3 regions of the Paenibacillus sp. 2KB_20 genome follow, and region 2 is predicted to be linked to each of the others. Evidence: riboswitches for the same ligand, from Rfam matches in the RefSeq annotation. Region 2 holds a riboswitch; each other region holds the start of a gene.
What was found. Region 2 has a riboswitch for cyclic di-GMP ahead of AB4124_RS29320 (S-layer homology domain-containing protein). Riboswitches for the same ligand answer to the same signal wherever they lie in the genome.

Region 1 (4,266 bases), on a different contig from region 2:
TTTTCGCGAGTGCGTCTACATTACTCATTAAGCTGTTGAGCAGTGCTTGCAGGGAATACAGGTTCTGGTTGTCGATATACAGCATCGATTGGAACCAGTCATTCCAGTAAGCAAAGCAGAGAAACAGTCCGATGGTTGCGATGACCGGCAGCGAGATCGGCAGGATGATAGAGAAGAAGATTCGCAGCTGGCTGGCACCATCGATTTCAGCAGATTCGATCAGCCCATCGGGAATCGTGCTCTTGAAGAAGGTTTTACATATAATCACGTTGAACGATGAAACAGCCAGCGGTAGAATAAGTGCCCAGATGCTATCCTTAAGTCCTAATAAATTGGTATTAATGAAGTAGCTGGACACCAAGCCGCCGTTGAATACCATGGGGATGAATACCACCCAGGTCAGAAAGCCCCTGAGCTTGTAGTTTGGGCGAGACAGCACATAACCCATGGAGGCGGTAAGCAATACGCCGAGCACGGTACCGGCGACGGTAACGAGGGCGGATACCCCGAGCGCTCGCAGAATCATCGTTCCCTGCTTAACGATATAGACGTATGCCTCAGCCGACAGAGCGACCGGGAGCAGGTGATAGCCGGTCTCACGGATGGACTCCTCACTGGAGAAGGAAATGGACAGAACAACAACTACGGGTATGACGCAGAGCAGAGCCAAGATGATAAATATCAAGTTGAAGAACAGATTGACGGCTTTGTTTGTGCGGTTAAACTTCTCAAGGCCTGTCTCGTAAGCGGTTTTCGGTGTCATCGTCTTGCCTCCTTACATCATCGCGCTGTCCGGATCGATTCTGCGAACAATCCAGTTAGCAATTAGAATCGTTGCGCATCCCAGAACAGACTGTACGAATGCGGCTGCGGATGCCATCCCTACGGTGGCGGTTTTCAGCTGCTTATACACCATGACATCGATGGTGGTTGCCACGTTGAACAGCGAATTGGAATCTCGCGTGACCTGATAGAACAAGCCGAAATCAGTGTAAAATATCCGCCCGACGGCCAGTATAAACATCATGACGATCACCAGCTTGAGCATGGGCAGTGTAATAAATCTCGTCTGCTGCCAAATCGATGCGCCATCAATAACAGCTGCTTCATAATAGGTGCTGTCAATGCTCGTGATGGTTGCCAGATAAATGACCATACCATATCCCAGGCCCTTCCAGACATTTAAGAGAATCAAGAACAATGGCCAATATTTCGGCTCCATATACCAGTTAATCGGATCGCTGCCCATATTGACGAGCATTTGATTGACAATCCCTTTATCGAAGCTTAAGAATGCCCAGCCTACCGCAGATACGACTACCCAGGATAGGAAATAGGGGAGGAACATCATTGTCTGATAGACCTTGCTCGCTTTGCGGCTGTGGAGGAGTCCGATCATAATCGCGAATAGAACGGGCAGAACGATTCCTAGCACGATAAACACAATGTTGTAGCCAATGGTGTTGCGAATAATGATCCAAGCGTCATTCGATTTGAATAAAAATTCGAAGTTTTTGAGGCCGACCCATGGACTGTTAAACACATTGCTCAAGAAGCCGCCGCTAATCTTGAAATTTTTGAAGGCGATAATGATCCCGAACATCGGTAAGAAACTAAACAGGAGGTACCAAATCGTGGTCGGCAGCGCCAAGAGGGTAAGTTCTGTATCCTGCTTGTGCCAGCGTGTTCGTAAGCGCTTTCGTTTATCTTTTGATTCGGCTTTCGAGCTCATGTTTCCTCACTCCTTACGGTGTAATCTCGCTTGTCGGTGCACTTGTTAGTTTCATTGTATAAGAGGAGGATTCGATGCTTCCAGATAACAAACTTGATACTATAGTCAACAAACGTTAGATTCGATAGAATTGATTGTTCTATTGGTCGGCTAATAAACAAGACAAGTGTTGGGATTAGATGGCTCTGTTTGACCTATGACAATATTCCAAATTTTAAATTTTTTATTGATGGAAATTGAGATATTTGATATGATGTACTCACAAAAGCTACTCACGATAACGGCAAACTTGTCGAAAGGCAAGGACGCAAAGCTACAGGGTCTTCTTGACGAAACGTCAATGACAGCCAGCTACCGAATGAAAACGCTTTTTTTGTTTTTTGGACAAACGTGGAACTCTAATATGATAATGGCAAACTTGTCGAAAGACTAGGACGCAAAGCTACAGGGCCTTCTTGACGAAATGTCAAATGGCAGCCTGGCCACCGAAGGGGAGTTACACATGCGCAACGCAGTGTTCGCGATAATTGGACTTTTTGCGTTTCTGATATGGGCTCCGGTTGTACAAGCTGCACCATCTGAAGATTGGCTGGGCTTGGAAGAACTGGACCGTGGGGCAATCGTCATTCAATATGACGTGAAAGCAGGCACCAAGACGAAACTCATGATCGGAAAAGGTCAGGACCAATATACATATGGGCTTTCGCCGGCCAAGCAGCAGGAAGTTTTTCCACTGCAGATGGGCAACGGAGATTACACGATTTCCGTGCTGGAACAAGTCAGCGGCAGCAAATACAAGATCGTTCAGGAAGCGGCAGTTAAGCTGCAACTGACGAACGGTAGCAAAGTGTTTTTGAACTCTGTACAAAATATCGATTGGAGCGAAGAGGGCAAGGCTGCTCAGCTTGCGAAAAAGCTAACCCGTTCTGCCCACTCCGACGAGGAAAAAGTACAGGCTGTCTACGAATATATCGTCGGGACGGTCCGGTACGACAATGCTCTAGCATCCAGCAAGCTGACGGATTACCTTCCCGATAGCAACCGCACGATCGCTGGACAGAAAGGGATGTGCTATGATTACGCCTCCCTATTCGCTTCCATGCTCCGCAGCCTCGATATTCCGGCAAAGCTTGCCATGGGAACCTCGGAATACGTTGATGTGTATCACGCCTGGAATGAAGTATATTTGAATGGGCAGTGGGTAACCATTGACACAACCGTCGATGCAAGCTGGAAAAGCAAAGGGACCGGATACAAAATGATTAAAGATGCCTCCAGCTATTCAGCATCCAAATACTACTAATTAATGCGTAATAAACTAAGCTTTGGACGAATAAGTCCAAGGCTTATTTCGGTTGTATAGAAATTGTAGAGTTTTGGCCGATATAATGCAGAAAGCCCGCTGGGTTCTGAAGGAAAATACAGACACCAATGAATCGTGCGCCCATAACAGGTCTTGGAGATGATGGCTCATGAAGTCCATTATTGGCATGCATTTTGGTAGAAGCATGGGACGAAATGAACGCACGGAAAGTTAGATCGGAACCGAATATTACGAGGGTAATGATAAGATTGAGGGAGAGATTATGAAGAAAAAAGTAAGTGGAATTGTTGTGGCGCTGCTGCTTCTGTTTCAAACACTACTCGGCACATTCGCTTGGACAGCGAATGCTGCTGGTAGCGAGCAGCCATCAGCCGTTACTGTGCAGGAATCAGAGATTGGCGTGCAGGAATTAGAAGTTAGGGAGCCAAAGACAGTCACGGATGACGTATATAACACGCCAGCACCAGCAGTCGATATGGAAGGAATACTAACCAAAGTCGTATTAACCGATGTGAACGGTACCGTGGTTGATGCGGTGTATAATCCGGACAGCAGCCTGGACATCGGTGCAGCCGTTAATCTCAGCTACGAATGGGAGCTTCCGAACGGACACGGCTACAAGAATGGGGATACATTCACTTTCGAGCTGCCGACGCAGTTTGAGATTTTTACGGACATTGACGCACCGCTCCTTGCCGGTCAAGGCGAAGTTGGCCGATTTACCGTTGATCGGAATGGGAAAATTGTGATGACCTTCAACGATTACGTGGAGAATCATTCCAACATCAGCGGCAAGCTGGAAATTCGTACCGAGTTTAAAAAGGAAGTTCTTAAAGGAAGCACGGAAATCATTATTGCTATTCCGATCAAGGGCGGGGTTCAGACCATCATCGTGAACCTAAAGCCGCAAGGCGGAAAGCTGATCGAGAAGCAAGGGAAAGCGATTGGCAAAGACCAGATCGATTGGACGGTCCAGATCAACAAATCATTGGATAAAATCAAGCACGCGGTTCTCATAGATGAAATGCCTGAAGGCTTGGAACTCATCGCGGATTCCGTAGAGGTTTACAACCTGCAGGTTAACGGTGACGGCTCAGCGGTTCTTGGTGATAAGCTGGACGCTGGGAAGTACGCCCTCCAAACGGGCGGCGGCAACCTGGAGCTTGCATTCCAGGATGAGACGATGAGCAAAGCCTACGAAATTCGCTTC
Region 2 (4,266 bases):
CGAGCCATCCGACGGTACAGGTGCAGTCGCGCTTCCCCCTTCATTGCCGCCATTACCGCCATTACCGCCATTGCCGCCACCACCGCCATCGCCAGGCGTAGGTGCACTGGCTCTGGTTACGATAACGGTATACAACCTTTCAACGCCATCCTGATCCGTCACCTTAAAGACGACCGTGTTGTCGCCGACTTGAAGCGAATGAAGCGGAGTTGCGGTTCCGCTGGCGACCCCTGCGTATGCCCCGCCATTTACGCTGAACTCGATCGTAGCGGTCGAATCCAAGGTTACCGGCGTCCAATGAAGCTGATAGACGCTGTTCGTAACGCTCATCTTATAATTTTCCGTTAGCGGATCGAATGCAGGCTCCAAGACACCGGTAGAAGGCGTCAGCGATATGAGCTTGTTGGAAACACGATAAACTTCAACCCGATACACATTCGTATTGCCATTCGGATTGGTCACTTCTACCTTGATGGTATTGAGGCCTTCCTGGAGCGGCAGGCGATCCCATTCGGCGGCGTCGACCTCTTGTCCATTGAATGTCACTTTGACTGTACTGTTCGGATTCAATGCTTTCAGTTCAATGCCGACTCCATAGACGGAATTCGAAACCGTCGTATAATTCAAGTATCGATCACCGTCGAACGGCGGTTCGAAGTCAAGCGGGCTTCTGTCGTCGGCATTGAAGACGTTCAGCGATTCAAGCTCCGCTCCCGCCATTACGAGGTTTCCGCGCGCGGTCTCAAGCGCCTTTAATGCCGCATCGATCTCCGCCTTCGTTGCGTTCGGATTGTCCAGAACGGTTTGGGCTTCGCCCAACTTGTTCTGCAACTCGGTCCAGCTCGCCGGCGTATAATCCGTTTCCTTCAACGTTCCGCCGGTAATTTCGCCGTTAATCTCATCCACTTTCTCCTGAAGTGCCGCTATGCTTACTAGCGCTGCACGAGCATCCTCAAGAGCCTTCAAGGCTGCATTCACTTCATCTTGCGTTTTATTCGCATCCGTAAGAATGCTATTAGAATCAGCTAATGCTTGCTGAAATGCCTGCCAGCTGGCTTCGGTATAATCGGCCTCAGCCAGGGTTCCGGCATCAATAACATGAGACTCCAACGACCTCTTATCCACATACTCCACAAATGTAAAATAGCTGCCGTCAGACAATACGCTGCTGTTCAGCGTGATTTGACCCGTCGAAGCATCCAGCGGCAGCGCGGTTACATCCGACGAGAATGCGCTATCCGGACTTACGAATAAGAACACTTGATTCTCGCTTGCATCCGCGCCGTCCACTTTTAAGGTAATCGGAGCATCGCTCCAATCGGCGCTTTTGTCGACCTTGTATGCGCGATTCATCATCTTGGCCGACGTTACGCTGGTTGCGAGCTGTAATTGATGGCTTGCGGGAAGATCGTCATTATCGATGACTTTGGCGTACACGGTCGACAAGTTATTGTCGCTGAAAACGAAGAAGCTTTTATCGTTTGCAATCGGGTTCGTATTAGCATCGTTAGTCGCTGTGATCGCATCACCCAGCGCAATCGTTACATTGGCGCCAGCAGCCTGCGATTTCGATTGTTTCTGATACAAAGTGCCGTCATCATCACGACCAATTCCCGTAATGCGCTGAACATAGCCAACGTTGTTATTTCTGGTCCACATTCTGGTCGAGCCGTCGCTGGCCAAATAATCGTCGGTGCCTTTCATCGTAATTCCGTATTTGAGGGCCAGATAGCTATTAACCTGTTGCCGCTCCGTAGGAGTCAGTTTGCGATTATATACAAGTACTTCCGCAATGCTCCCACCTTTAAAAGGTTTTTCTTTAGTTCCTCCGATCGCATGGTACCCGTCACCTGCCCCGGTCGTCGCCCAATTCACTATATTACCCGTCTGGTTATTACCTGACGCCCCGTTCCAGGAAATCGTCCAACTATCCGCGCTTGAGACATTCAAGATGCTAGGAGCTAATAGTACTGTTCTATCGAGAACATCCGCCCCCCTCACTCCAGCAGAACCGAAACCTGATGACCATCTACTTCCGTTACCGGTTTTTAGGCCACAATAATCCGAACCAGAGCTCCCCCCCATTGCCCAAGGAAAGCCGCTATTGTTTGACGTGTCAAGAGGAGGCTTTACGCACGTTGCATCCGGATCTTTTGTCTGAACGGAGAATACTTCCCGTGCATTTGAAGCTGGATCGGCAAATGGCGAATTTGTCTTATATTGTACGGCAGCATCGGAACTTTCGGGAACGGTCACGAGGTGGAAGTTGATCATTTTATTGCCGATATTCTCCACCTTCTGTTCCTTTGTTGCAAAAGGGGTCCATTTCCTTCCTTCATCCGCCAAGTCTTGCAATTCGGTAACAAGGCCGTTTTCAATTTCCCCCTGCTCCATGCTCTTCTCGAACTCTACCCAGGAGATCAAATCTCCGCTAACCCCGCCTGGAGCAGGAGCAGCCGCTTTCGCCGTTTGTGGCGCAAGCATAGTGAAAAATCCTTCCGCTACTAGCATAAAAACAAGCAGCAGGATCAGTTGTTTATTCCAATAATTCCTGGATCCATGGACGCGCATATAAAATCATTCCTCCAATTCATTGCGATTTTAAAGAAGTGGGTTAAGCCCCCATCCTCATAGCTGACTTTTTCGATCCTCCTTTACGATATAATAAAAAAACTTCCGTCCTTTAAGCGGCATGCGCTAATAGACGGAAGTTTCCGTCGTATTCGGCGGCTGGCTGGCATTGACATTTGCGTTTTCAGCAAATCCTTTAGCCCCTCTAGCTTTGCGTCCCCGTCTTTCAACGGGTTTGCCATTATCGTACGAGTATGTATACAGTATTGAATTTAAACACTTGCGTAATTAGGATTATACTTCGAAAAAAATGGACGGTTAGGCCCGATACTCCAACTTTGTTGAAACCTACTTTTATTTGCAGAATTTTAGGAAAAGTGATCACCACTATTTTTTTTATTCGGGACGATCATGTCGGATCCGCCAAAAATCTACTTATTTCTTCATTAACTTATAGTCTACTAGCTGCTCCTATACATTTTCTATACAACCTTATCTGACTTGCAGCGGTTACGGCCTTGAGGGGCTGTTTGTCAACTTTCTTAATGCTTTTTTTCTTCTTAGGAGGGATAGTCCTGCAAGCAGCATGATGCATCTCGCCAGCAAATAGCTGTACATATTCGTAGCTGTGTTCGGCAACTTGATACCTGTGCCTTTACTGTCTCAGGACTCTACATTCACCGAATCATTCGAAGTATCGGATGGACCAGGTTTATCAGATACACCTAATATATCCGTTTCATCGGACCCACTTAATCCGCCGGGTTGGCTGAAGTCTGGGGATTCAACATCCGAATCTTCCCCTCCTGGATTGTTCGGCTTAACCGAAGAAGATCCATCACTTTTTGATATGTATTACGGGAAGTTTAGGGTCGGTATTTGAGCTATTTTAAATGCATAAATTTCCCCCAAATCGAGTATTCACCCCCACATTAGGATAGTCCCCCCCAGTATCAGGGGCCGATCATGTCCGCCAATCAACTCTTACATCGCCGGACCCGAACTCATCTGATCTATAGACAAGGTTTATAGTGGTAAAATATAGATATGAAATATTGGGGTGAAGTTGTGTATGGCTGAGTACAAAGATAATAGGAAGTTGAACTTTCTATTACGGCACCTAGAATATCATAACACCTACAAAAAACGTTCAATAATGAGGAAGAAAAAGGAAAGAAACTCCTCCATTTTATAGTTGATCGTCCCGGCCGCGACGTGGGGAATCCCCCTCCGCCGCTCAGGGTGCGAGTATCTTCCTCGGGAGGGCGATGTCGATGAGGGATGCTGCGGAGGGTCAGCAGAAGCACGGGCAGCAAGAACATATCGAGACGCTGCCGCTGTTCTCCACCACGGATAAGAACGGACGAATGACTATGCTCCGGCCGGGACATCGCGTCGGACGCGCGGCTCCGCTGATACCGTGGCTGCTTTCAGTCGCTGCACTGTGGGCGCTGACAGGCTCCGTGCCGTTCGGCGCACTGCTCGGCATGGCGCCGACACCGGCGATCAGCATGCTCCTCGGTCATCCGGTCACAGTGGGCGTCGCCGTTTTGCTGCTGTTCGTCGCGATCGGTACGACCGGTGGAGTGTACTCGCGATCGATTGAGCATTTCGGACAGACCAGGGTGGCGGGCCTGTTCGCGACGCTATCGGTAGCAGGAGGGCTGGGAGAAAGGATGTACGCGCGGAAAATGG
Region 3 (4,266 bases), on a different contig from region 2:
ATTGCCACTCTCGTCGGCTTTGACGGCTACCGCGACTTTCAAGATTCCGTTGTGTTCCAGCAGTCGAGTCTCGATTTCTCTCGGTTCCACGCGATACCCTCTGATCTTCACTTGATCGTCGATTCGTCCGATAATTTCGATATTGCCATCCGGCAGCCACAGGGCCATATCCCCCGTTCGATATAACCTTTCCCCGAGGAGCGGATGTTCCACAAACTTGGCTTCTGTCAATTCCAGCTGGTTTAAATACCCCCGCGCGACACCGTCCCCTCCGACGCAAAGCTCTCCCACTACTCCGATGGGCTGAAGCTTCAACTGTTTATCAAGGATATAAGCGGAGGAATTGCATATTGGTCTGCCAATCGGAATGGCGGATTCGAATTCACGTTCGATCGGGAAATAAGTGGAGAATGTCGTGTTTTCCGTCGGACCGTATATATTGACCATCCGCAGATCGGGACAGGTCTTACTTACGGCGTTTACGTGCTTCGGCGATAACGCTTCTCCGCCGATTAGCAAGGTGTTCAACGTACAAAAGACGTCAGGATCCTGTTCGGCCAGATTATGGAACAAAGCCGTAGTCAGAAACCAAGCCGTGATGCGGTAGCCGATGATGGTTTCCTTCAATTTGTGAATGTCTAATAGATCCTTGTTCTTCATCAAAAACAAGGTAGATCCGTTCAAAAGGGATCCCCAAATTTCAAAGGTTGACGCATCGAATGCAATTGCGCCGGTTTGCAAAATTCGATGATCCACGGAAAAATTGAAATAATTGGTCTTCTTGACCAGTCTTACGATGTTGCAATGTTCAACCATGACACCTTTCGCTGTCCCCGTTGATCCAGAAGTATAGATGATATACGCTAGACTTTGCGAGGTTACTTCAGATATCGTATGGGGACAGCTGTCAAGATAAAGCTGCGCGTTGTCCCAATAAATTACTTTTCCTTCAAATGCAAAGTCAGGCTTCCAACTGGAAGGGGCCAGCAAAAATCCCGCCCGACTGTCCTCGAGCATATATTCGAGTCGTTCGCACGAAGAATCGGCTTCGATGGGCATATAAGCGCCGCCCGCCTTCAATATGGCTGTAAGCCCGACGATCATACTGACAGACCGATCCGCGACAATGCCAACGACGCTCTCCGGCTTTACGCCGTGATCCTGTAGTGCTTTTGCAAGCTGATTCGCGTGTTCGTTCAATTCCCGATAGGATATCTGATGGTCCGCGGTCATGACCGCTGGGCGATCGGGGGTTAAGCTGACCTGTTCCTCAAACAAGTAATGGACCGTTTTGCTGGAAGGATAGTCCGTCTTAATTCCGCTGAAAGCCTGAATCTGTCTCTCCTCTTCTTCGGACAACAAACGTATATCGGCAATCACTTTCTCGGGAAAATCGGCTACTTCCTGCACAATACGGCTCAAGTGGTCGCCCATCTGCTCAATCGTTTCCTTTCTATACAAGCGGGTCGCGTAATCAAGGTGTATCATGAGAGATTCCTTCTTAAAAGCCGTCAAAGCAAGCTCAAACGTCCCCAACTGATCAGATTTCAAAGGAGTAGTATTGGCGTTTTGCCAAGTAAACGCCGCTTTGATGAACGGATTGCCGCTCAGATTCTTACGCATATTCCGATCTTCGAGTGCTTGCATCGTGGTATGCTTGACTTCTATCAGAAACTTATCTAATGGCTTATGTACAGTAGGAGAGTATCGTATAGGAAGCATCTGGCTTTCCAACGAATACCCAATTACAGGGTCATCCTCGCCGGTATATTTGGCAAGCAGGATCGCATAACAAGCCATTAGTGCCATATCCACAGTTATTCCGAAATTGAACGCAAGTTGATAGAGTTTTCGGGTCGTTGCAGAATCAAGGCAAAAACTAACCCGGCTTCCTTCATCGTTGGTCCATCCCCCCCACGGAAATTCGTCAATTGATACTTCACATGTCGTTTGTTCCATGACCATCAACTCCCGGATTATCGATTCATTAATGTCTGATTGATAACGAACAGAAGAATCCTCTTCGCATTCTGCGATGAAGAAGTATCCCCCCTCCTGAGCCAATATGACTATGGCCTCGTATAGCCCCAAACTTAGTTTCTTCTTACAGCGAAGCTCGCCTTTGTTTTTTGGAACGTCAAAAAACCCCCTTTCTTCAAATGAATAAAACGGAGGTCTCCCGTCGTATTCGGCAACTGGCTGGCATCGCGATCACAGTAGATCCCGCATTAGCCCCTATAGCTTTGCGTCGCCACCTTTCGGTGGGTTTGCTATTGTCGTACAAAACTAGCATTAAATTGTAAATCGTGTTCATATTATGTATTCGTTTTACAATTACTGTATCTTGTTTCCAAATGAAAATCGATAGGTCTTTTGTTCAATATTGTCTTTCTAGAATCGTTTTGATGATATAGATAACCATCATGTAACTCTAGGTCATGATAGTTAATCTTTACTAATTTTTGCTTTTCGTCGACTTCACTCTACTTCACTTAACTTCACTTAACTTCACTTAACTACCTATTAAAACTATATTATTCAAAAAAGCAGGATACGTTTTTACAAACAAAAATCGATTAAGAACAGAGACATACACACATTTTTGTCCCTGGCAGAATTCCACAAAATTACGCCATTACTCTAATAGATTCAGTATTATCAGTCTCCTATCCCTGCGTATTCTTCTATCATTACTTGGATATTGGGTTATGGATAATTAAGGCAATAGTTCTATTTTTCAACTTCACCCTTATATCCATTGTCCTAACTACGACTACGGATATCATTGGATCCAATACTTTTGTCTCTTGTAATACGGGACAAAAAAACCAAAGTTATTAGTACGTTATAACTGGTAACGAGATCTCGCTTCCGAAGAGTGGAGCACTCGAAACACAGCACTAATTTTCACAACCATCGGAATCATCTCCTGTAGGGAGATGGTATGCAGCTGTTGTTAAACTAGCCCGTTACGGTCCTGTCCATGATGAGTAATTTCCTTCAGGATCCTGTCAATCTTATAGTCGCCCACTAACAATCGATTCACCTGATTCGCTGCCGGGTCCTGCGGTCCTCCGCATGCACTGATCGTCATCAGTAGCATCATGCTCGCCACAATGAACGATGGCCGCTCCCATCAATGCCCATGATGTGGGGTCTATCTTGCTACTGGAGGAGCTTCCGTTTCCGGACTTTCCTGGACAGCTGGAATCGTGGTCGATGGAGCACTAGATTCAGTTGGTGCTGCGCTCTTCTCTGTTACAAGATGCTTCGCGCAACCCGAAACACTTGAAAAATTTGCTCGTGAAATTCTGAATGGTTAAACCATCTTTTCCCTATGAAAAAAAGCATCAGCGAGTGCTTGGTCTAGAGATGTCCTACGTAGACGAAGGAAGTGGCGATCCGATTGTCTTCCTACATGGCAACCCTACTTCCTCTTATCTCTGGCGTGAAATTCTTCCTTATGCTCAAGATTTCGGTCGTTGCATTGCTCCTGACCTCATAGGTATGGGCGATTCTGGCAGAGAGCTCCGTCCCGAAACTCTTTGTCAACTGTGATCCGGGCACTTTGCCGACATCTCATGTTGAGTTTTGTCGTAATTAGCCAATGCAAACGGAGATCACCGTACGTGGACTTCATTATCCCCAGGAAGATTCGCCTCAAGAAATTGGCGAGGCACTTGCTGCCTGGTTAAAGAATTTAACATAGTCGTTAAGGACCTTCTAGGGATGGGTTAAAATTAAAAACAAGTAAGCGACAATCCTACCAAATTGCTTGTAAAAAGCAGTCGATTGCTCTAGCCGAATGCCATCAAAACAGGGAGCAGTGTTGTCGGTGGTTTGCTCCCTGCTTATTATGTGCTTTGTCGTCTGACAAAAGCGGTCTGGAGGTCGATTATGATTCGAACTATCCTGCCCGTTACCTTAATAAGGAGCAATCGCACCAGACATTAGATAACCATCTAATCGGACAAGTAATCAAAAGGGATACAGAAACAGCGGCATTGTAGGACACAAATATCCTAGAATGCCGCTGTATGATTCAACTATAACGTTCCCCGTTAGTATAACAATGCATCATTTCTGCAGTTCCGTAAAGGAGTTAATGTACAATGAGGACTGGACAACTTGATAGCTGCGAAACCTTGTGGCTGACACTTCCTAGCATCATTTCTTTTATGCCCCTTAGCCCACGGCTTCCGATAATAATAAGTTGCTGCTCGGTATCCCTTGCATAATTTAATATTTCATGTGCAGGATCTCCCT

Region 1: another riboswitch for cyclic di-GMP. It lies ahead of AB4124_RS02090 (transglutaminase-like domain-containing protein); the one in region 2 lies ahead of AB4124_RS29320 (S-layer homology domain-containing protein).
Region 3: another riboswitch for cyclic di-GMP. It lies ahead of AB4124_RS17465 (non-ribosomal peptide synthetase); the one in region 2 lies ahead of AB4124_RS29320 (S-layer homology domain-containing protein).

What each region holds. Positions count from the first base shown of each region.
Region 1 is NZ_JBFRHH010000001.1:455,765-460,030, reverse strand. It holds gene AB4124_RS02100 (carbohydrate ABC transporter permease) at 1-763, opposite strand, end outside; gene AB4124_RS02095 (ABC transporter permease) at 776-1,732, opposite strand; cyclic di-GMP riboswitch class I at 2,005-2,091, shown strand; cyclic di-GMP riboswitch class I at 2,134-2,222, shown strand; gene AB4124_RS02090 (transglutaminase-like domain-containing protein) at 2,235-3,035, shown strand; gene AB4124_RS02085 (collagen binding domain-containing protein) at 3,319-4,266, shown strand, end outside.
Region 2 is NZ_JBFRHH010000016.1:25,222-29,487, forward strand. It holds gene AB4124_RS29320 (S-layer homology domain-containing protein) at 1-2,571, opposite strand, end outside; cyclic di-GMP riboswitch class I at 2,723-2,821, opposite strand; gene AB4124_RS29325 (LPXTG cell wall anchor domain-containing protein) at 3,082-3,210, opposite strand; partial or broken gene AB4124_RS29330 (DMT family transporter) at 3,846-4,266, shown strand, end outside.
Region 3 is NZ_JBFRHH010000006.1:144,296-148,561, reverse strand. It holds gene AB4124_RS17465 (non-ribosomal peptide synthetase) at 1-1,959, opposite strand, end outside; cyclic di-GMP riboswitch class I at 2,188-2,282, opposite strand; gene AB4124_RS17460 (hypothetical protein) at 2,957-3,115, opposite strand; gene AB4124_RS17455 (alpha/beta fold hydrolase) at 3,316-3,558, shown strand; gene AB4124_RS17450 (universal stress protein) at 4,103-4,266, opposite strand, start outside.